2 linked regions of the Thermus thermophilus genome follow. The protein of the gene in region 1 binds, or shares a complex with, the protein of each later gene. Links are inferred from orthologs where the notes say so. Each region holds a gene or a part of one and is shown in the gene's direction. Other genes may lie near its edges. The genes, in order: nusB and rpsJ.

Region 1 (12,592 bases):
GGCGGTTCGGCGCGGAGTCGGCCACGAAGACGATCCCGTCCACGCCCCTCAGGATGAGCTTGCGGCTTGCGTTGTAGAACACCTGGCCCGGCACGGTGTAGAGGTGGAACCGGGTCTTGAAGCCCTTCACCTCCCCGAGGTCCAGGGGAAGGAAGTCAAAGAAGAGGGTGCGCTCGTCCTCCGTGGCCAGGGAGACCATTTCCCCTTTGCGCCCCTCGGGCACCTTGCTGTAGATCCATTTCAGATTGGTGGTTTTTCCGGAGAGGCCGGGACCGTAGTAGACGATCTTGAAGTTGATCTCCCGGTTGGCGAAGTTGATGGTGCTCATGGGGGGTTAGTTGCGGAGGAGGTCGTCCAGGAGGGCTTCTGCCCCTTCCCGGTACTCCGTGTCCAGGGCGAGGCGGGGAGGGTTGGCCAGGGCCTCCTCGGCGATGCGGGCGAGGGCCTCTGCGGCCCGCTTGCCGTGGAGCTTCACCTTGCCGAGGGGCGCGGTCTCGTCAAAGACGAGGACGAGGAGGGCGTACTCCCCGGCCTCGTCCACGTAGAGGCCCATCCTCTCTCCCTGGTGGACCTCCTCTTGGAAGCGGGCTTCGCCCAGAAGCTGGGCCAGGGCCTGGGTGGCGGCGGCGTTCCCCGCCACCAAGGTGGCGAGGGTGTCCAAGGGAGGAGGCTTGGGGGCCCAGAGGGCCTCCTTGTGGGCGAGGACGAAGCCCTTGCGGTCAACGAGGAAGGCGTAGCGGGCGCCCGTTTCCCTTAGGGTCTCCTCGAGGACCTCCACGGCCCGCTCGTAGGGGGCGCCGTAAAGGACCAGGGAAGGCTCCACCATAGTATGCTCAGTCTACCATGGAGGCCTGGATCGCGGAGGCGAAGGCGCTCCTTGCCGAGCTCGTGGCCGTGCCCTCGGTGAGCGCCGAGGGGAAGGCCCTTCGGGAAGGGGCGGAAAAGGTGGCCGAGGTGCTGGAGGGCCTGGGGCTTCGCGCCGAGCTTCACGAGGGCTACGGCCCCCCTGTGGTCTTCGCCGAGGAGGGGGAGGGGGAGAGGACCCTCCTCTTCTACAACCACTACGATGTCCAGCCCCCGGACCCCCTGGAGCTTTGGGACACGGACCCCTTCGTCCTCGCCGAGCGGGAAGGGGCCTGGTACGCCCGGGGCGCCCACGACGACAAGGGGGAGCTCGTGGCCCGCGTGCTGGCCCTGAGGCTCTTCCAGGAGAAGCACGGCTTCCTCCCCCGGGTGAAGTTCGTGGTGGAGGGGGAGGAGGAGGTGGGAAGCCCCCACCTCGAGGCCTACGTGGCGGACAAGCGGGACCGCCTGAAGGCCGAGGCCATCCTCTGGGAGGCGGGAGGCGTGGACGCCAAGGGCAGGCCCTACCTCTACGCCGGGCTCAAGGGCATCGTGGCCCTGGAGCTTAGGGTGCGCACCGCGGCCTTTGACCTCCACTCCTCCTACGGGGCGGTGGTGGAAAACCCCATCTACCGCTTGAGCCGGGCCCTGGCCTCCCTTCGGGACGAGGAGGGGCGGGTCTTGATCCCGGGCTTCTACGCCAAGGTGCGCCCCCTCACCCCCTTGGAGATGGAGGTCTTGGCCGAGATCCCGGACGAGTCGGAGGCCCTTCGGGAGGCCTTTGGCGTGAGGGACTTCCTGGGCGGGGCGAGGAACTTGGACTTCAACCAGCGCCTTTACACGGAGCCCTGCGTGAACTTCAACGGCTTCCACGCGGGCTACGGGGGCCCCGGGTCCAAGACCGTCCTCCCCGCGGAGGCCCGGGCCAAGCTGGACTTCCGCCTCGTCCCCGACCAGGACCCGGAGGAGGTGCCGGAGCTCCTTCGGCGTCACCTCGAGGCCCAGGGCTTCCACGACGTGGAGGTGGTGATCCTGGAGAAGGGGGAACGCCCGGCCCGCTCCGACCTCGCTCACCCCTTCGTGGCCCTGGCGCGGCGGGCCCTGGAGGAGGCCTTCGGGGAAAAGGCCGTCCTCTACCCCAACATGGCGGGCTCGGGGCCCATGCACCCCTTCCTCCACCACCTCAAGGCCCCGGCGGTGGGCCTTGGGGTGGGGTACCCGGGAAGCCGGGTGCATAGCCCCAACGAGCACATCCGCATCCGGGACTTTGAACGGGGGGTGCGGGCCCTCCTGCGCCTCCTGGAGCTTTTCTTCCTGGGCCGGTAGGCCTTACCCTCTTGGCGTATGCGCCTCGTCTTTGGCGAAAAGGATACCCCTTACGAGGAGGCGCGGGTCGTCGTCCTGCCCGTGCCCTACGACCTCTCCCTCTCCTTCCTCCCGGGGGCCCGGAGGGGCCCCGAGGCCATCCTCCTCGCGAGCCGTGAGCTTGAGCCCTTTCTTTTGGAGCTCGGGGTGGCCCCCGAGGAGGTGGGGGTCCACGCCGCCGAGCCCGTGCCCTGGGTGGCGGGGATGGCCGAGGAAAGCCACCGCCTGATCCGGGAGGAGGCCCTAAAGCACCTCGAGGCGGGGAAGTGGGTGGTGGCCCTGGGCGGGGACCACTCCATCACCCACCCCCTGGTCCGGGCCCACCGGGAGGCTCTGGGGGACTTCTCCCTCCTCCACATTGACGCCCACGCCGACCTCTACCCGGAGTGGCAGGGCTCGGTCTACTCCCACGCAAGCCCCTTCTACCGCCTCCTCACGGAGGGGTTTCCCCTGGTCCAGGTGGGGATCCGGGCCATGGACCGGGAGGCCTTGCGCTTGGCTCAGGAGAAGGGCGTGGCCCTCTTTCCCGCCCACCGGATCCACCGGGAGGGGCTTCCCCTGGAGGAGATCCTTAAGGCCCTGGGGAAGCGGGTCTACATCAGCCTGGACTTTGACGCCCTGGACCCCTCGGTGATGCCCAGCGTGGGGACGCCCTTGCCGGGAGGGCTTTCCTACCGCCAGGTGGTGGACCTCCTCGAGGCCGTCTTCCAGGAGAAAGAGGTGGTGGGCATGGACTTCGTGGAGCTCTCCCCCAACGGCCAGTTCCACGCCGAGATGACCGCGGCCCAGCTCGTCTACCACGCCATCGGCCTGAAAGGGCTTCAGGCGGGCTGGCTTTCCCGGGAAGTGGACCACATTTAGCCCGAGGGGTTTCCCCTTAGCCTGGGGGCATGCGCTTCGGGCTTTGGCTTTCCTGCTTCCTCCTCCCGGCCCTGGCCCAGGTCCTCACCCTCCCTGACCTCCGGGCGCGGACCTACGGGGAGGGAGGGTTTCGCGTGGAGCGGGTCCTGGAGGAGAGGCCCGCCTTCACCCGGGTCCAGTTCTCCCACCTCTCCGACGGCCTCCGGGTCCACGGGTTCGCCAACCTGCCCAAAGGCCGAGGCCCCTTCCCCGTGGTGGTGGTCCTCCACGGCTACGTGGAGCCGAGCCGCTACCGCCTCCTCGCCTACACCACCCCCTACGCCGACTTCCTGGCGGAAAGGGGCTACCTCGTCCTCCACCCGAACTTTCGGGGCCACCCCCCTTCCGAGGGCGCCCCGGCCCAAGGCCTCCGCCACGTCTACGCCGTGGACGTGCTGAACCTCCTCGCCGAGGTGCGCCGGGGGGCCTTCCCCCAGGCGGACCCCGCCCGCATCGCCCTCTTCGGCCACTCCATGGGGGGCGGCGTCGCCCAGATCGTGAGCCTGGTGGACCCTGCTTTAAGAGGCGTGGTCCTCTACGGGAGCATGAGCGGGGACGAGCGGAGGAACCTGGAGCGGATCCGCTACTGGTCGGGGGGAGCTCGGGGAGGGGAGCTGTTCGCCCTTTCGCCCGAGCTCCTCCGGCGGGCCTCCGCCTGGACCTACCTGGCGGAGCTTTCCGTGCCCTTGAGCGTCCACCACGGGCTTCAAGACGCCCAGGTGCCCCCGGAGTGGTCCTGGGAGCTCTGCCGCAGGCTCAAGGCCCTGAAAAAGCCCGTGGAGTGCTTCAGCTACCCCGGGGGGCACCTCTTCCGGGGGGAGGTGGACCGGGTCTTCCGGGAGCGGGTGTTGGCCTTCCTGGGCCGGGTGCTTTAGGCTTGGGCCGTGCGGGCGTTTTTGGAGCACCTTTCTGCCCTCTTCTTCGCCCTGGCCTTCGGCGCCCTGGTCTTCGGGGTTCTCGCCCGGCTTCTCGGCGCCGGGCGCCCCTGGCTTTTCTTCCTCCTCGCCCTCCTGCTCTTTCTCCTCGGGCTCTTTTGGGGTGTAAAATAGCCCCCCGTGGCCAAGCGCGTGGTTTCCGTCTCCTTGGGCAGCAGCCGCCGGGACGCCGCGGCCGAGGTGGAGCTTTTGGGGGAGCGGGTCCTCTTGGAGCGGCGGGGGACGGACGGGGATTTCCAGAGGGCCCTCTGCCTCATCCAGGAGCTGGACGGCAAGGTGGACGCCATCGGCCTAGGCGGGATTGACCTTTACCTCTTCGCCGGAGGGCGGCGGTACGCCCTCCGGGACGCCCTGAGGCTCAAGGAGGCGGCCAAGAAGACCCCCGTGGTGGACGGCTCCGGCCTCAAGCACACCTTGGAGAGGCGGGCGGTGCGGGAGCTCGCCTCCCTTATAGACTGGAGGAAGACCAAGGTCCTCCTGCCCTCGGCCGTGGACCGGTTCGGCCTCGCCGAGGCCTTGGACGAGGCGGGGGCGAAGGTGCTCTACGGGGACTTCATCTTCGCCCTGGGTCTGCCCATTCCCCTCTACAGCCTCTCCTTCCTGCAGAAGCTCGCCTTCCTCCTCCTTCCCCTCTTCACCCGCCTGCCCTTTTCCGTTCTCTACCCCACGGGGAAGAAGCAGGAGGAGGTGCGGGAGGACTGGCGCGCCCGCTACTACGCCTGGGCCGACGTGGTGGCCGGGGACTGGCACTACATCCGGCGCCACATGCCCAAGGACATGCGGGGCAAGACGGTCCTCACCAACACCACCACGGAGGAGGACGTGGCCTTCCTCCGGGAGCGGGGGGTGAGGCGCCTCGTCACCACCACCCCGAGGCTTGGCGGCCGGAGCTTCGGGACCAACGTGATGGAGGCCATGCTGGTCGCCCTCGCGGGGCGGGAGCTCGGGGAGGCGGACTACCTCCGCTATATTGACCAAATAGGGCTGAAGCCCCAGGTGTTGGAACTGGAGGGACAGGCATGATCAGCGTGACGGATCTGCGACCCGGAACCAAGGTGAAGATGGACGGCGGCCTTTGGGAGTGCGTGGAGTACCAGCACCAGAAGCTGGGCCGCGGCGGCGCCAAGGTGGTGGCCAAGTTCAAGAACCTGGAGACGGGGGCCACGGTGGAGCGCACCTTCAACTCCGGGGAGAAGCTGGAGGACGTCTACGTGGAAACCCGGGAGCTCCAGTACCTCTACCCGGAGGGGGAGGAGATGGTCTTCATGGACCTGGAGACCTACGAGCAGTTCGCCGTGCCCCGCTCCCGGGTGGTGGGGGCGGAGTTCTTCAAGGAGGGCATGACCGCCCTCGGGGACATGTATGAGGGGCAGCCCATCAAGGTGACCCCGCCCACCGTGGTGGAGCTCAAGGTGGTGGACACGCCCCCGGGCGTGCGGGGGGACACGGTCTCCGGGGGGTCCAAGCCCGCCACCTTGGAGACGGGGGCCGTGGTCCAGGTGCCCCTTTTCGTGGAACCCGGAGAGGTCATCAAGGTGGACACCCGGACCGGCGAGTACGTGGGCCGGGCCTAGGCCGCCTGGGGAGCCGCCCCCTCTACGGGATTTTGACGCGGTGCAGAAATCCGTAAGGGGTGTATGGGGTAAGCTTTTCCCGCGAGGTGCACCGATGACGCCGAAGGAGCTGAAGCAGATCCTGCAGGCCTTGGTGGAGCACGGGGTGAACGAGCTCACCCTAGAGACCCCGGACTACAAGCTCACCGTGCGGCGGGGCGGGGAGGTGCAGGTGGTGAGCGTTCCCCAGGTCCAGGCCCCCATTCTGGCGGCCCCCCCGGAGGTACCGGCCCCGACCCCGCCCGCGCCGGCGGTCCCGGCGGCGGAGCCCCAGCCCCAGGCCAAGGCGGAGCCCCAGGACGACTGCCCGGGGTGCGTGGAGGTCCGGGCCCCCATCGTGGGCACCTTCTACCGGGCCCCGGCCCCGGACGCTCCTCCCTACGTGAAGGAGGGGGACCGGGTGGAGAAGGGGCAGGTCCTCTGCATCATTGAGGCCATGAAGCTCATGAACGAGATCGAGTCCGAGGTCTCGGGGATCGTCAAGAAGATCCTGGTGGAGAACGGGGAGCCCGTGGAGTACGGCCAGCCCCTCTTCCTTATCCAGCCGGTATGAAGAAGGTCCTGATCGCCAACCGGGGCGAGATCGCTTTGAGGATCATCCGGGCGGCCCGGGAGCTCGGGATCAAGACGGTGGTGGCCCACTCCACCGCCGACGAGAAGAGCTTGCCCGTTCTCCTCGCCGACGAGGCCATCTGCATCGGGCCGCCTCCCTCGGGGCAGAGCTACCTCAACATCCCCAACCTCCTCTCCGCGGCCATCGTCACCGGGGCGGACGCCATCCACCCGGGCTACGGCTTCCTGGCGGAGAACGCCACCTTCGCCGAGATGTGCCGGGAGCACGGGATCACCTTCATCGGCCCCACCCCGGAGAACATGAGGGCCCTGGGGGACAAGGCCACCGCGAGGAAGGTGGCCCGGGAGGCGGGGGTGCCCACGGTGCCGGGCACGGACGAGCTGGGTAGCGTGGAGGAGGCCAAGCGGGCGGCCCAGGAGATCGGCTACCCCGTGATCCTCAAGGCGAGCGCGGGAGGCGGGGGCCGGGGCATGCGCGTGGTCCACACGGAGGAGGAACTGGAGCGGGCGGTGCTCCAGGCCCAGGAGGAGGCCCGGGCCGCCTTCGGGAACCCCGCCATCTACCTGGAGAAGTACATAGAGGAGCCCAAGCACATTGAGATCCAGGTCCTGGGGGACGGGGAGCGGGTGGTGCACCTTTGGGAGCGGGACTGCTCCATCCAGCGCCGCCACCAGAAGCTTTTGGAGGAGGCCCCGAGCCTCCTTCCCGAGGAGACCCGCCGGGCCATCGCCGAGGCGGCGCGGCGCCTCGCCGAGCACGTGGGGTACGTCTCCGCGGGCACCCTGGAGTTTTTGGTGGACAAGGAGGGGAACTTCTACTTCATTGAGATGAACACCCGCATCCAGGTGGAGCACCCCGTCACCGAGATGATCACGGGGATTGACCTGGTCCAGGCCCAGTTCCGCATCGCCCAGGGGGAGAAGCTCTGGCTCAAGCAGGAGGAGATCCAGGTCCGGGGGCACGCCATAGAGGTGCGCGTCAACGCCGAGGACCCAGAGAAGGGCTTCAGGCCCTCCATCGGCAAGGTGGAAACCCTCCTCTTCCCCGGGGGGCCTGGGGTGCGGGTGGACAGCCACCTCTACACCGGCTACCAGATCCCGCCCCACTACGACAGCCTCATCGCCAAGATCATCGTCTGGGCCCCCACCCGGGAGGAGGCCATAAGGCGCATGGAGCGAGCCCTCTCCGAGACGGTGATTGAGGGCCCGGGCCTCAAGACCACCATCCCCTTCCACCAGAAGGTCCTCCAGAACGCCTTCTTCCGCAGGGGGGCCGTATACACCAACTTCGTGGCCCGGCGGATGGAGATGTAGACTGAGGCCTGTGCGGGTGGACTACGAGATCAGCGAGCAGGCCCTCGAGGCCGTGGTCCTTTGCGCCCTAAAGGGGATAGAGGGGGTAAGGGCCCTCGAGGCCGTCCCCCGTTCCTTGGCGGATGTCTTCCGCCGGGGGCGGCCCGTGCGGCTGGAGTCTACCCCGGAGGGGCTTGTGGTGGACCTGCTGCTGGCCGTGCCCTACGGGGTGGTCATTCCGGAGCTTGCCGCCCGGGTGCAGCAGGAGGTGGACGAGGCCCTCTTCCTGGCCACGGGGAGGCGGGCGCGGGCGGTGAACGTCACCGTGGGCCAGGTGGTGCCGGAGGAGGACCATGCGCAGGCGGGCTAGGGAGCTGGCCATGCGGGCCCTCTTCGCCCACACCGTGGGGGGGATGGGGCTGGAGGAGGCTTTCCAGCACGCCCTGGAGGAGATGGGCGGGGAGGAGGAGGGGTACGCCGAGCCCCTGGACCAGGAGGGGGTGGCCTTTGCCCGGCGCCTCCTCTCGGGGTACAAGGCCCACCAGGAGGAGGTGGACCGGGTGCTCGAGGAGACGGTGGAGGGCTGGGACTTCCGCCAGATGGCCAAGACGGACCTGGCCGTGCTGCGCCTGGCCGTCTACGAGATGCTCTACGAACCCACGCCCTTTGAGCCCTTGATTGAGGTGGCGGTGAAGATCGCCAACCGCTACGGCGGCGAGCACTCGGGGAGCTTCGTCAACGGGGTGCTCGCCCGGGTCTACCGCCGGGTAGTGGCCGGGGAGCTGAAGACGGTGGCCAAGGAGGCTTAGGTGGCGGCCCAGGTGCTTTCGGGACACGAGGCGGCGGAGGCGGTCTACGAGGAGATCCGCGCCCGGCTACGCGGCCTTTCCTTCACCCCTTCCCTGCGGGTGATCCGGCTCGGGGAGGACCCGGCCTCGGTGGCCTACGTGCGGCTTAAGGACAAGCGGGCGCGGGCTTTGGGGTACCGAAGCCAGGTGGAGGTCTATCCGGAGGACCTCCCCGAGGAGGCCCTTCTGGAAAGGATCGCCGCCCTCAACGCCGACGAGGAGGTGGACGGGATCCTGGTCCAGCTTCCCCTCCCCCCGCACATCCGCACCCAGCGGGTCCTCGAGGCCATCCACCCCTTGAAGGACGTGGACGGCTTCCACCCCCTGAACGTGGGGCGGCTTTGGAGCGGGGGAAAGGGGCTTTTCCCCTGCACCCCCCTAGGGGTGGTCCGTCTCCTCAAGCACTATGGGGTGGACCTTAGGGGCAAGGAGGTGGTGGTGGTGGGGCGGTCCAACATCGTGGGAAAGCCCCTGGCGGGGCTTCTTCTGCGGGAGGACGCCACCGTGACCCTGGCCCACTCCAAGACCCAGGACCTGCCCGAGGTCACCCGAAGGGCCCAGGTCCTGGTGGTGGCCGTGGGCCGGCCCCACCTGGTGCGGAAGGAGTGGGTGCGGGAAGGGGCCATCGTGGTGGACGTGGGCGTGAACCGCGTGGAGGGGAGGCTTCTCGGCGACGTGCACCCCGAGGTGGCCGAGGTGGCCTCCGCCCTCACCCCCGTGCCGGGCGGGGTGGGGCCCATGACCGTGGCCATGCTCATGGGGAACACCCTCGAGGCCGCCCTCTTGAGGCGCCATGGAGCTTCTGGCTAACGCCGTTTTTTGGACGGCGGTCCTCGCCAACCTCACCGCCCAGACCCTCAAGCTCCTCCTCTACTACCTCCTGGAGGGGCGCTTCCAGTGGCACCGCTTCCTGGACACCGGAGGGATGCCCTCCACCCACTCCGCCACGGTGAGCGCCCTCGCGGTGAGCGTGGGCCTCAGGGAAGGGTTTGACACCAGCCTCTTCGCCGTGGCCGCCGTCTTCGCCCTCATCGTCATGTACGACGCCGCCGGGATCCGCCGGGCGGCGGGGCTTCACGCCCAGCTCCTCAACCAGCTCATGGAGGAGCTCGGCCAGGTGATCCGCCTGGGTCCCCAGCGGGGCCCCCTGAAGGAGCTTTTGGGGCACACCTACTTGGAGGTGGCGGTGGGGGCCCTGATCGGAGGGCTCGTGGCCCTTGGGGCCTACCGGCTTTTCCCTGCGGCGTAAAAGGCCAGGGTTTGGCCCACCAGGAAGGCGACAAGGCCGAGTAGGGGGGAGAGGAAGAAGGCGAAGAAGCTCGCGAAGAGGGCCGCCACCAGGGGCAGGAGGGGCCTGCGGAAGCGATGGAACACCCAGAGGTTCAGAAGCCCGAAGAAGGCCATGAGGAGAAAGGCCGCCGTCTCCACGGCAGGCCATTGTACGCCCTTGCCAAGTTTGGGGTAAACTTTTACCGAGTATAAGGAGGTGGCACCCATGCTCACCTTGCCGGAAAAAATCTTCTTCGTCCTCCTCGCGGCCCTGAGCCTCTACTACGCCTACACGGGCTTCCGCCGGGTCTACCTGGCCATAAGGCGGGGGCGGCCTGAGGAGCGCTTTGACCGCCTGCCCGAGCGCATCGGCCGGGCCCTTTGGCTTGTCCTCACCCAGCAGACGGTCTTCAAGAGGAGGCCCCTCGTCTCCCTCCTCCACGCCTTCGTCTTCTACGGCTTCGTCTACTACCTCCTGGTGAACCTCGTGGACTTCCTGGAGGGCTTCTTCGGCCTCCACGCCCGGGGAGGGCTTTGGAACCCCTATAACCTCATCGCCGACCTCCTCACCGCCCTGATCCTGGTGGGCATCCTGGGCCTCATGCTTAGGCGCTACCTCCTCGCTCCCCAGGATTTCACCTGGAACCCCAAGGTGCGCCTGCACGAGAAAGCCCAGGCGGGCATCGCCCGGGACTCGGCCATCGTGGGGGCCTTCATCGCCTTCCACGTGGGAAGCCGCCTCCTCTCCAAGGCCTTCCAGCTCGCAAGCGAAGGCCCGGACCCCTTCCAGCCCGTGGCGAGCGCCCTCGCCGGGGCGCTTTCCGGCCTTTCCCCCGCCCTCCTCACCTTTGGCGAGCACTTCTTCTGGTGGGGCGCCTTGGGCTCCATCCTCCTCTTCCTGCCCTACTTCCCCCGCTCCAAGCACATCCACCTCTTCATGGCCCCCATCAACCTGGCCTTCCGCAAGGAGGTGCCGGGGGCCCTCGCGCCCCTGGACTTGGAGAAGGAGGAGGAGAAGTTTGGGGCGGAGAAGCTGGAGGACCTCTCCTGGAAGCGGCTTTTGGACGCCTACGCCTGCATCATGTGCAACCGCTGCCAGGAGGCCTGCCCCGCCTACGCCACGGGAAAGGCCCTTTCTCCGGCCGCCATCCTCATCTCCGAGCGCTACGAGCTAAACGCCATCCTCCCCGAGTTCGCCGCCGGGAAGGAGAGTCCCAGGCCCCTCATGGACTTCGCCCTGAACGAGGAGGCCCTCTGGGCCTGCACCACCTGCATGGCCTGCGTGGAGGTCTGCCCCGTGGGCAACGAGCCCATGCTTCACATCCTGGACGTGCGCCGGGCCAAGGTGCTCATGGAGGGGGAGTTCCCCCAGCAGCTCAACAACGCCTTCCGGGGCATGGAGCGCTCCGGGAACCCCTGGGGCATCGGCCAGGGCAAGCGCCTGGACTGGGCGGAGGGGCTCAACGTCCCCACGGTGGAGGAGAAGCCCCACCCCGAGGTCCTCTACTGGGTGGGGTGCGCCCCGAGCTACGACCCCCGGGCCCAGAAGATCGCCCGCAGCATGGTGGAGATCCTGAACGCCAGCGGGGTGGACTGGGCCGTCTTGGGTAGGCGGGAAAAGTGCACCGGGGACGCCGCCAGGCGCGCGGGCAACGAGTACCTCTTCTTCCAGCTCGCCACGGAGAACGTGGAGACCCTGAACGCCGTGGCCCCCAAGACCATCGTCACCACCTGCCCCCACTGCTTCCACACCCTGAAGAACGAGTACAAGGACTTCGGCGGCCACTACCGGGTGGTCCACCACACGGAGTTCATCGCCGAGCTCTTGCGCAAGGGGCGGATCCGGGTGGAGGAGGAAACCCGCAAGGTGGTCTTCCACGACCCCTGCTACCTGGGCCGCCACAACGGGGTCTACGAGGCCCCGCGCGAGGTGCTAAAGGAGGTGGGCTTCGCCCTCGCCGAGCCTCCCCGGAGCCGGGAGAGGAGCTTCTGTTGCGGGGCGGGCGGGGCCCAGTTCTGGAAGGAGGAGGAGCCTGGGGCCATGCGGGTTTCCGAGAACCGCTACAAGGAGCTCAAGGGAACGGGGGCCGAGGTCATCGCCACGGGCTGCCCCTTCTGCATGGCCATGATGAACGTGGAGACCGCCCAGGACGAGAGGCCCCTCGAGGTCTTGGACGTCGCCGAGCTGGTGGCCCGGGGCCTCAAGGCCTGAGGTAGACGGCGTAGGCCCGGTACCCTCCCATCCACCCCTCCCCAAAGGCCCTTAAGGCCAGGCCCGGGGGAGGGGTGAGGAGTTCTTCCCCTTCCCAGTAGAAGGGGCTATGGGGCCTTCCCCGCCTTTGGGCCTCCTTGCGGGTGAAGCCCTCCACGAGGAGAAGCCCCCCGGGGAGGAGGAGGGGGGCGAGGCCTTGGAGGAGGGGCCGGTTCACGTAGTAGGCCATCACGATCCCGGCGAAGGGGCCTTGGGGCAGGCGGGCCAGGGCCCCGGGGGCCTCGAGGTCCAGCTCCAGGAGAGAAAGCCCCGGGGTCCCCCGGAGCCTCTTCAGGGCCTCCCGGCTCTTCTCCACCAGGACCACGGGGTGGCCCCGCCCTAGGAAGTAACGGGCGTTCCGCCCCAACCCCCCCGCCAGGTCCAGCACCGGCCCTTCGGGGACGAAGGGGCCGTAGGCCCGCACCACAAAGGCGGGCTTCCTTTCCTCTTGGGCTTCCCGATAGAAGGCGTCCCAGTCCCTAGGCATGGCGGCGAAGGGCGAGGAGGCTCCCCACGAGGAGGATGAGGAGGGTACCTCCCCAGAAGACCCCCTTGGGGAGGGTGAGGGCGAGCCCGGGGCGGTGGAGGAGGTGGGCGAGGGTGTGGGTGCCCTCCAGGAGGAGCTTGACCCCGGCCCAGCCCACCAGGGCGTAGGCCACCTTTTCCAGCCCGGGAAAGCGTTCCATCAGGGCCACCACCGAG
Region 2 (7,876 bases), 780 kb from region 1 along the record:
GACGGCGAAGCGGCACTATTCCCACGTGGACTGTCCTGGGCACGCGGACTACATCAAGAACATGATTACGGGTGCTGCGCAGATGGACGGGGCGATTCTTGTGGTGTCGGCGGCGGACGGGCCGATGCCGCAGACGCGGGAGCACATTTTGTTGGCGCGGCAGGTGGGGGTGCCGTACATTGTGGTGTTCATGAACAAGGTGGACATGGTGGACGACCCCGAGTTACTGGACCTGGTGGAGATGGAGGTGCGGGACCTCCTGAACCAGTACGAGTTTCCTGGGGACGAGGTGCCGGTGATTCGGGGGAGCGCGTTGCTTGCGCTTGAGCAGATGCACAAGAATCCTCAGACGAAGCGAGGGGAGAACGAGTGGGTGGACCGGATTTGGGAGTTGTTGGACGCGATTGACGAGTACATTCCCACGCCGGTGCGGGACGTGGACAAGCCGTTCTTGATGCCGGTGGAGGACGTGTTCACCATTACTGGGCGTGGGACGGTGGCCACGGGGCGGATTGAGCGGGGCAAGGTGAAGGTTGGGGACGAGGTGGAGATTGTGGGCCTTGCTCCGGAGACGCGGAGGACGGTGGTGACGGGTGTGGAGATGCACCGGAAGACCTTGCAGGAGGGGATAGCTGGGGACAACGTGGGGGTGCTCCTGCGGGGTGTGAGCCGGGAGGAGGTGGAGCGGGGCCAGGTGTTGGCGAAGCCTGGGAGCATTACGCCGCACACGAAGTTTGAGGCCTCGGTGTATGTTTTGAGGAAGGAGGAGGGTGGGCGGCACACGGGGTTTTTTTCGGGGTACCGTCCGCAGTTTTACTTTCGGACGACGGACGTGACTGGGGTGGTGCGGTTGCCTCCGGGCGTGGAGATGGTGATGCCTGGGGACAACGTGACGTTTACGGTGGAGCTGATCAAGCCGGTGGCGCTGGAGGAGGGTTTGCGGTTTGCCATCCGTGAGGGTGGGCGGACCGTGGGCGCCGGCGTCGTCACCAAGATCCTGGAGTGAGGTGAAGTATGCCCAAGATCCGCATCAAGCTCCGGGGTTTTGATCACAAGACCCTGGACGCCTCGGCCCAGAAGATCGTGGAGGCGGCCCGGCGTTCCGGGGCCCAGGTTTCCGGGCCCATCCCCCTACCCACCCGGGTGCGCCGCTTCACCGTGATCCGGGGGCCCTTCAAGCACAAGGACTCCCGGGAGCACTTTGAGCTGCGCACCCACAACCGGCTTGTGGACATCATCAACCCCAACCGGAAGACCATTGAGCAGCTCATGACCCTGGACCTGCCCACCGGGGTGGAGATTGAGATCAAGACCGTAGGAGGTGGCCGGTGAAGGGCATCTTGGGCGTCAAGGTGGGCATGACCCGCATCTTCCGCGACGACCGCGCCGTCCCCGTCACGGTCATCCTTGCGGGGCCGTGCCCCGTGGTGCAGCGCCGCACCCCGGAGAAGGACGGCTACACCGCGGTGCAGCTGGGCTTCCTTCCCCAAAACCCCAAGCGGGTGAACCGCCCCCTTAAGGGGCACTTCGCCAAGGCCGGGGTGGAGCCCGTGCGCATCCTGCGGGAGATCCGGGACTTTAACCCCGAAGGGGACACGGTCACGGTGGAGATCTTCAAGCCCGGGGAGCGCGTGGACGTGACGGGCACCTCCAAGGGCCGGGGCTTCGCCGGCGTGATGAAGCGCTGGAACTTCGCGGGCGGCCCCGACTCCCACGGCGCCCACAAGATCCACCGCCACCCCGGCTCCATTGGGAACCGCAAGACCCCCGGTCGCGTCTACAAGGGCAAGAAGATGGCGGGCCACTACGGGGCCGAGCGCGTGACGGTCATGAACCTCGAGGTGGTGGACGTCATCCCCGAGGAGAACCTGCTTTTGGTCAAGGGGGCCGTCCCCGGTCCCAACGGCGGCTTGGTCATCGTCCGCGAGACCAAGAAGGCGGCCAAGTGAAGGAGGTAGCGGTGTACCAGATTCCCGTCCTTTCCCCTAACGGCAGGCGCGAGCTTGCCGCCGACCTGCCCGCGGAGATCAACCCCCACCTCCTCTGGGAGGTGGTCCGGTGGCAGCTGGCCAAGCGCCGCCGGGGCACCGCCAGCACCAAGACCCGGGGCGAGGTGGCCTACTCTGGCCGGAAGATCTGGCCGCAGAAGCACACCGGCCGCGCCCGCCACGGCGACATCGGCGCCCCCATCTTCGTGGGCGGCGGCGTGGCCTTCGGCCCCAAGCCCCGGGACTACAGCTACACCCTGCCCAAGAAGGTCCGGAAGAAGGGGCTCGCCATGGCCGTGGCCGACCGGGCCCGGGAAGGCAAGCTCCTCCTCGTGGAGGCGTTTGCCGGGGTCAACGGCAAGACCAAGGAGTTCCTGGCCTGGGCCAAGGAGGCGGGCCTGGACGGCTCCGAGAGCGTCCTCCTGGTGACCGGCAACGAGCTGGTCCGCCGGGCGGCCCGCAACCTGCCCTGGGTGGTGACCCTGGCCCCGGAGGGGCTCAACGTCTACGACATCGTCCGTACGGAGCGGCTGGTCATGGACCTGGACGCTTGGGAGGTCTTCCAGAACCGCATAGGGGGTGAGGCGTGAAGACCGCCTACGACGTGATCCTGGCCCCGGTGCTTTCGGAGAAGGCTTACGCGGGCTTCGCCGAGGGCAAGTACGCCTTCTGGGTGCACCCCAAGGCCACCAAGACCGAGATCAAGAACGCCGTAGAGACGGCCTTCAAGGTCAAGGTGGTCAAGGTGAACACCCTCCACGTGCGGGGCAAGAAGAAGCGGCTTGGGCGCTACCTGGGCAAGCGCCCCGACAGGAAGAAGGCCATCGTTCAGGTGGCCCCCGGGCAGAAGATTGAGGCCCTGGAGGGCCTCATCTAGACCTCGCCGGGAAAGGGAGCCCGGCCCTGATCCGGCAAGGAGGAAGAGGAAATGGCCGTTAAGAAGTTCAAACCTTACACCCCGAGCCGCCGTTTCATGACGGTGGCCGACTTCTCCGAGATCACCAAGACGGAGCCCGAGAAGTCCTTGGTCAAGCCCCTGAAGAAGACGGGGGGGCGGAACAACCAGGGGAGGATCACGGTCCGCTTCCGCGGCGGCGGCCACAAGCGCTTGTACCGCATCATTGACTTCAAGCGCTGGGACAAGGTGGGCATCCCCGCCAAGGTGGCGGCCATTGAGTACGACCCCAACCGCTCGGCCCGCATCGCCCTGCTCCACTACGTGGACGGGGAGAAGCGGTACATCATCGCCCCGGACGGCCTGCAGGTGGGGCAGCAGGTGGTGGCGGGCCCCGATGCCCCCATCAGCGTGGGCAACGCCCTCCCCTTGCGCTTCATCCCCGTGGGCACCGTGGTCCACGCCGTGGAGCTTGAGCCCAAGAAGGGGGCCAAGCTGGCCCGCGCCGCCGGGACCAGCGCCCAGATCCAGGGCAGGGAAGGGGATTACGTGATCCTGCGCCTGCCTTCCGGGGAGCTTAGGAAGGTGCACGGGGAGTGCTACGCCACGGTGGGCGCCGTGGGCAACGCCGACCACAAGAACATCGTCCTGGGCAAGGCGGGCCGCAGCCGCTGGCTCGGCCGCAGGCCCCACGTCCGCGGCGCCGCCATGAACCCGGTGGACCACCCCCACGGCGGCGGCGAGGGCCGGGCGCCCCGGGGACGGCCCCCGGCCTCGCCTTGGGGCTGGCAGACCAAGGGGCTCAAGACCAGGAAGCGGCGTAAGCCTTCCAGCCGCTTCATCATTGCCCGTCGCAAGAAGTGAGGTGAGGTATGCCGCGTAGTCTCAAGAAAGGCGTCTTCGTAGACGACCACCTCCTGGAAAAGGTCCTGGAGCTCAACGCCAAGGGGGAGAAGCGGCTCATCAAGACCTGGAGCCGCCGCTCCACCATCGTGCCCGAGATGGTGGGGCATACCATCGCGGTCTACAACGGCAAGCAGCACGTGCCCGTCTACATCACCGAGAACATGGTGGGGCACAAGCTGGGCGAGTTCGCCCCCACCCGGACCTACCGGGGGCACGGTAAAGAGGCCAAGGCCACCAAGAAGAAGTAGCCATGGAAGCGAAAGCGATCGCCCGATACGTGCGCATCTCCCCGCGGAAGGTCCGCCTGGTGGTGGACCTGATCCGGGGAAAGAGCCTCGAGGAGGCCCGCAACATCCTGCGCTACACCAACAAGCGGGGGGCTTACTTCGTGGCCAAGGTGCTGGAGTCCGCCGCCGCCAACGCGGTCAACAACCACGACATGCTGGAGGACCGGCTTTACGTGAAGGCGGCCTATGTGGACGAGGGCCCCGCCCTGAAGCGGGTGCTTCCCAGGGCCCGGGGCCGGGCGGACATCATCAAGAAGAAGACCAGCCACATCACCGTGATCCTGGGGGAGAAGCATGGGAAATAAGATCCACCCCATCGGTTTCCGGCTCGGCATCACCCGGGACTGGGAGTCCCGCTGGTACGCCGGCAAGAAGCAGTACCGCCACCTGCTCCTCGAGGACCAGAGGATCCGGGGCCTTTTGGAGAAGGAGCTTTACTCGGCGGGCCTCGCCCGGGTGGACATTGAGCGGGCCGCCGACAACGTGGCCGTGACCGTCCACGTGGCCAAGCCCGGGGTGGTCATCGGCCGGGGTGGCGAGCGGATCCGGGTGCTCCGGGAGGAGCTGGCCAAGCTCACCGGCAAGAACGTGGCCCTGAACGTCCAGGAGGTGCAGAACCCCAACCTTTCCGCCCCCCTCGTGGCCCAGCGGGTGGCGGAGCAGATTGAGCGCCGCTTCGCCGTGCGCCGGGCCATCAAGCAGGCGGTCCAGCGGGTCATGGAGTCCGGGGCCAAGGGGGCCAAGGTGATCGTTTCCGGCCGCATTGGCGGGGCCGAGCAGGCGCGCACCGAGTGGGCCGCCCAGGGACGGGTGCCCCTCCACACCCTGCGTGCTAACATAGACTACGGCTTTGCCTTGGCCCGGACCACCTACGGCGTCCTCGGGGTCAAGGCCTACATCTTCCTAGGCGAGGTGATCGGCGGCCAGAAGTCCAAGGCCCGGCCCGAGCTGCCGAAGGCCGAGGAGAGGCCCCGCCGCCGTCGCCCTGCCGTGCGCGTGAAGAAGGAGGAGTGAGCCATGCTGATGCCCAGGCGCATGAAGTACCGCAAGCAGCAGCGGGGGCGGCTTAAGGGCGCCACCAAGGGCGGGGACTACGTGGCCTTCGGCGACTTCGGCCTCGTGGCCCTCGAGCCCGCCTGGATCACGGCTCAGCAGATTGAAGCCGCCCGTGTGGCCATGGTGCGCCACTTCCGCCGCGGCGGGAAGATCTTCATCCGCATCTTCCCCGACAAGCCCTACACGAAGAAGCCCCTGGAGGTGCGGATGGGTAAGGGGAAGGGCAACGTGGAGGGGTACGTGGCCGTGGTGAAGCCCGGCCGGGTCATGTTTGAGGTCGCCGGGGTCACGGAGGAGCAGGCCCTGGAGGCCCTGCGCATCGCGGGCCACAAGCTCCCCATCAAGACCAAGATCGTGAGGAGGGACGCCTACGATGAAGCTCAGTGAGGTGAGGAAGCAGCTGGAGGAGGCCCGGAAGCTCTCCCCTGTGGAGCTGGAGAAGCTCGTGCGGGAGAAGAAGCGGGAGCTCATGGAGCTCCGCTTCCAGGCCTCCATCGGCCAGCTTTCCCAAAACCACAAGATCCGGGACCTCAAGCGCCAGATCGCCAGGCTCCTTACGGTCTTGAACGAGAAGAGGAGGCAGAATGCCTAAGAAGGTCCTGACCGGGGTGGTGGTGAGCGACAAGATGCAGAAGACCGTTACGGTCTTGGTGGAGCGCCAGTTCCCCCACCCCCTCTACGGCAAGGTGATCAAGCGCTCCAAGAAGTACCTGGCCCACGACCCCGAGGAGAAGTACAAGCTGGGGGACGTGGTGGAGATCATTGAGTCCCGGCCCATCTCCAGGCGCAAGCGCTTCCGGGTGCTCCGCCTGGTGGAGTCGGGCCGGATGGACCTGGTGGAAAAGTACCTCATCCGCCGCCAGAACTACCAGAGCCTTTCCAAGCGGGGAGGTAAGGCATGATCCAGCCGCAGACCTACCTTGAGGTGGCCGACAACACCGGGGCCCGGAAGATCATGTGCATCCGGGTGCTCAAGGGCTCCAACGCCAAGTACGCCACCGTGGGGGACGTGATCGTGGCCAGCGTCAAGGAGGCCATCCCCCGGGGGGCGGTCAAGGAAGGGGACGTGGTCAAGGCCGTGGTGGTGCGCACCAAAAAGGAGATCAAGCGCCCCGACGGCTCCGCCATCCGCTTTGACGACAACGCCGCCGTGATCATCAACAACCAGCTGGAGCCCCGCGGCACCCGCGTCTTCGGCCCCGTGGCCCGGGAGCTTCGCGAGAAGGGCTTCATGAAGATCGTCTCCCTGGCGCCGGAGGTGCTCTAATGCGGGTGAAGATGCACGTGAAGAAGGGGGACACGGTTCTCGTGGCCTCCGGCAAGTACAAGGGCCGGGTGGGCAAGGTGAAGGAGGTCTTGCCCAAGAAGTACGCCGTCATCGTGGAGGGGGTCAACATCGTGAAGAAGGCGGTGCGGGTGAGCCCCCAGTACCCCCAGGGCGGCTTCATTGAGAAGGAGGCCCCCCTGCACGCCTCCAAGGTCCGCCCCATCTGCCCCGCCTGCGGCAAGCCCACCCGGGTGCGGAAGAAGTTCCTGGAGAACGGCAAGAAGATCCGGGTCTGCGCCAAGTGCGGCGGGGCCCTGGACAGGGAGGAGTGAGGTATGCCCTTGGACGTGGCCCTTAAGCGCAAGTACTACGAGGAGGTCCGCCCCGAGCTCATCCGCCGCTTTGGCTACCAGAACGTCTGGGAGGTGCCCAGGCTGGAAAAGGTGGTCATCAACCAGGGGCTGGGCGAGGCCAAGGAGGATGCCCGCATCCTGGAGAAGGCGGCCCAGGAGCTCGCCCTCATCACGGGGCAGAAGCCCGCGGTCACCCGGGCCAAGAAGTCCATCTCCAACTTCAAGCTCCGCAAGGGGATGCCCATCGGTCTCCGGGTCACCCTGCGGCGCGACCGGATGTGGATCTTCCTGGAGAAGCTCCTCAACGTGGCCCTCCCCCGCATCCGCGACTTCCGGGGGCTCAACCCCAACAGCTTTGACGGCCGGGGCAACTACAACCTGGGCCTGAGGGAGCAGCTCATCTTCCCGGAGATCACCTACGACATGGTGGACGCCCTGCGGGGCATGGACATCGCGGTGGTGACCACCGCCGAGACCGACGAGGAGGCCCGGGCCCTTTTGGAGCTTTTGGGCTTCCCCTTCCGCAAGTGAGGTTGCGATGGCGAGAAAGGCGCTGATTGAGAAGGCCAAGCGGACCCCTAAGTTCAAGGTGCGGGCTTACACCCGCTGCGTGCGGTGCGGCCGCGCCCGGAGCGTGTACCGCTTCTTCGGGCTCTGCCGGATCTGCCTGCGGGAGCTTGCCCACAAGGGGCAGCTTCCCGGGGTGCGGAAGGCCAGCTGGTAGGCCGTGGTCCGGTCGGGGGGGTTCTCCCGAGACCGCATGGGCCAGGAGTAGCGAAAAAGGAGAGCGGAAATGCTGACGGATCCCATCGCCGACATGCTGACCCGGATCAGGAACGCCACCCGGGTCTACAAGGAGAGCACGGACGTGCCCGCCTCCCGCTTCAAGGAGGAGATCCTGAAGATCCTCGCGCGGGAGGGGTTCATCAAAGGGTACGAGCGGGTGGACGTGGACGGCAAGCCCTACCTGCGGGTCTACCTGAAGTACGGTCCCCGGCGCCAGGGGCCCGACCCCAGGCCGGAGCAGGTGATCCACCACATCCGGCGGATCAGCAAGCCGGGGCGGCGGGTGTACGTGGGGGTCAAGGAGATCCCCCGGGTGCGCCGGGGCCTGGGGATCGCCA

Evidence for each region.
Region 2: the proteins of nusB (region 1) and rpsJ are in contact, whole or in part, in a solved structure (PDB 3D3B), measured with the Escherichia coli proteins. The link is inferred for Thermus thermophilus from one-to-one orthologs.

The regions. Positions count from the first base shown.
Region 1 is NZ_AP025158.1:989,203-1,001,794, forward strand. What follows is about bases 6,624-9,603. They hold nusB (transcription antitermination factor NusB), read left to right. Parts: upstream 6,624-7,875; coding sequence 7,876-8,331; downstream 8,332-9,603. Other genes in these bases: accC (acetyl-CoA carboxylase biotin carboxylase subunit), read left to right, coding at 6,624-7,543; TthTMY_RS05390 (Asp23/Gls24 family envelope stress response protein), read left to right, coding at 7,554-7,892; TthTMY_RS05400 (bifunctional methylenetetrahydrofolate dehydrogenase/methenyltetrahydrofolate cyclohydrolase), read left to right, coding at 8,332-9,180; TthTMY_RS05405 (divergent PAP2 family protein), read left to right, coding at 9,164-9,603; TthTMY_RS05410 (hypothetical protein), read right to left, coding at 9,595-9,603. Also shown: TthTMY_RS05340 (GTP-binding protein), read right to left, coding at 1-328; TthTMY_RS05345 (roadblock/LC7 domain-containing protein), read right to left, coding at 335-826; TthTMY_RS05350 (M20/M25/M40 family metallo-hydrolase), read left to right, coding at 844-2,169; speB (agmatinase), read left to right, coding at 2,188-3,069; TthTMY_RS05360 (alpha/beta hydrolase family protein), read left to right, coding at 3,099-3,983; TthTMY_RS05365 (hypothetical protein), read left to right, coding at 3,993-4,157; TthTMY_RS05370 (quinate 5-dehydrogenase), read left to right, coding at 4,164-5,066; efp (elongation factor P), read left to right, coding at 5,063-5,617; accB (acetyl-CoA carboxylase biotin carboxyl carrier protein), read left to right, coding at 5,712-6,209; more of accC, read left to right, coding at 6,206-6,623; more of TthTMY_RS05405, read left to right, coding at 9,604-9,619; more of TthTMY_RS05410, read right to left, coding at 9,604-9,798; TthTMY_RS05415 ((Fe-S)-binding protein), read left to right, coding at 9,866-11,851; TthTMY_RS05420 (SAM-dependent methyltransferase), read right to left, coding at 11,841-12,377; TthTMY_RS05425 (TerC family protein), read right to left, coding at 12,370-12,592. UniProt on the Escherichia coli protein: Part of the processive rRNA transcription and antitermination complex (rrnTAC). The complex forms an RNA-chaperone ring around the RNA exit tunnel of RNA polymerase (RNAP).
Region 2 is NZ_AP025158.1:220,624-228,499, forward strand. What follows is about bases 1-2,673. They hold rpsJ (30S ribosomal protein S10), read left to right. Parts: upstream 1-1,014; coding sequence 1,015-1,332; downstream 1,333-2,673. Other genes in these bases: tuf (elongation factor Tu), read left to right, coding at 1-1,006; rplC (50S ribosomal protein L3), read left to right, coding at 1,329-1,949; rplD (50S ribosomal protein L4), read left to right, coding at 1,961-2,578; TthTMY_RS01295 (50S ribosomal protein L23), read left to right, coding at 2,575-2,673. In the rest of the region: more of TthTMY_RS01295, read left to right, coding at 2,674-2,865; rplB (50S ribosomal protein L2), read left to right, coding at 2,917-3,747; rpsS (30S ribosomal protein S19), read left to right, coding at 3,756-4,037; rplV (50S ribosomal protein L22), read left to right, coding at 4,040-4,381; rpsC (30S ribosomal protein S3), read left to right, coding at 4,371-5,090; rplP (50S ribosomal protein L16), read left to right, coding at 5,094-5,519; rpmC (50S ribosomal protein L29), read left to right, coding at 5,506-5,724; rpsQ (30S ribosomal protein S17), read left to right, coding at 5,717-6,034; rplN (50S ribosomal protein L14), read left to right, coding at 6,031-6,399; rplX (50S ribosomal protein L24), read left to right, coding at 6,399-6,731; rplE (50S ribosomal protein L5), read left to right, coding at 6,735-7,283; TthTMY_RS01350 (type Z 30S ribosomal protein S14), read left to right, coding at 7,291-7,476; rpsH (30S ribosomal protein S8), read left to right, coding at 7,546-7,876. UniProt on the Escherichia coli protein: Involved in the binding of tRNA to the ribosomes. Part of the processive rRNA transcription and antitermination complex (rrnTAC). The complex forms an RNA-chaperone ring around the RNA exit tunnel of RNA polymerase (RNAP).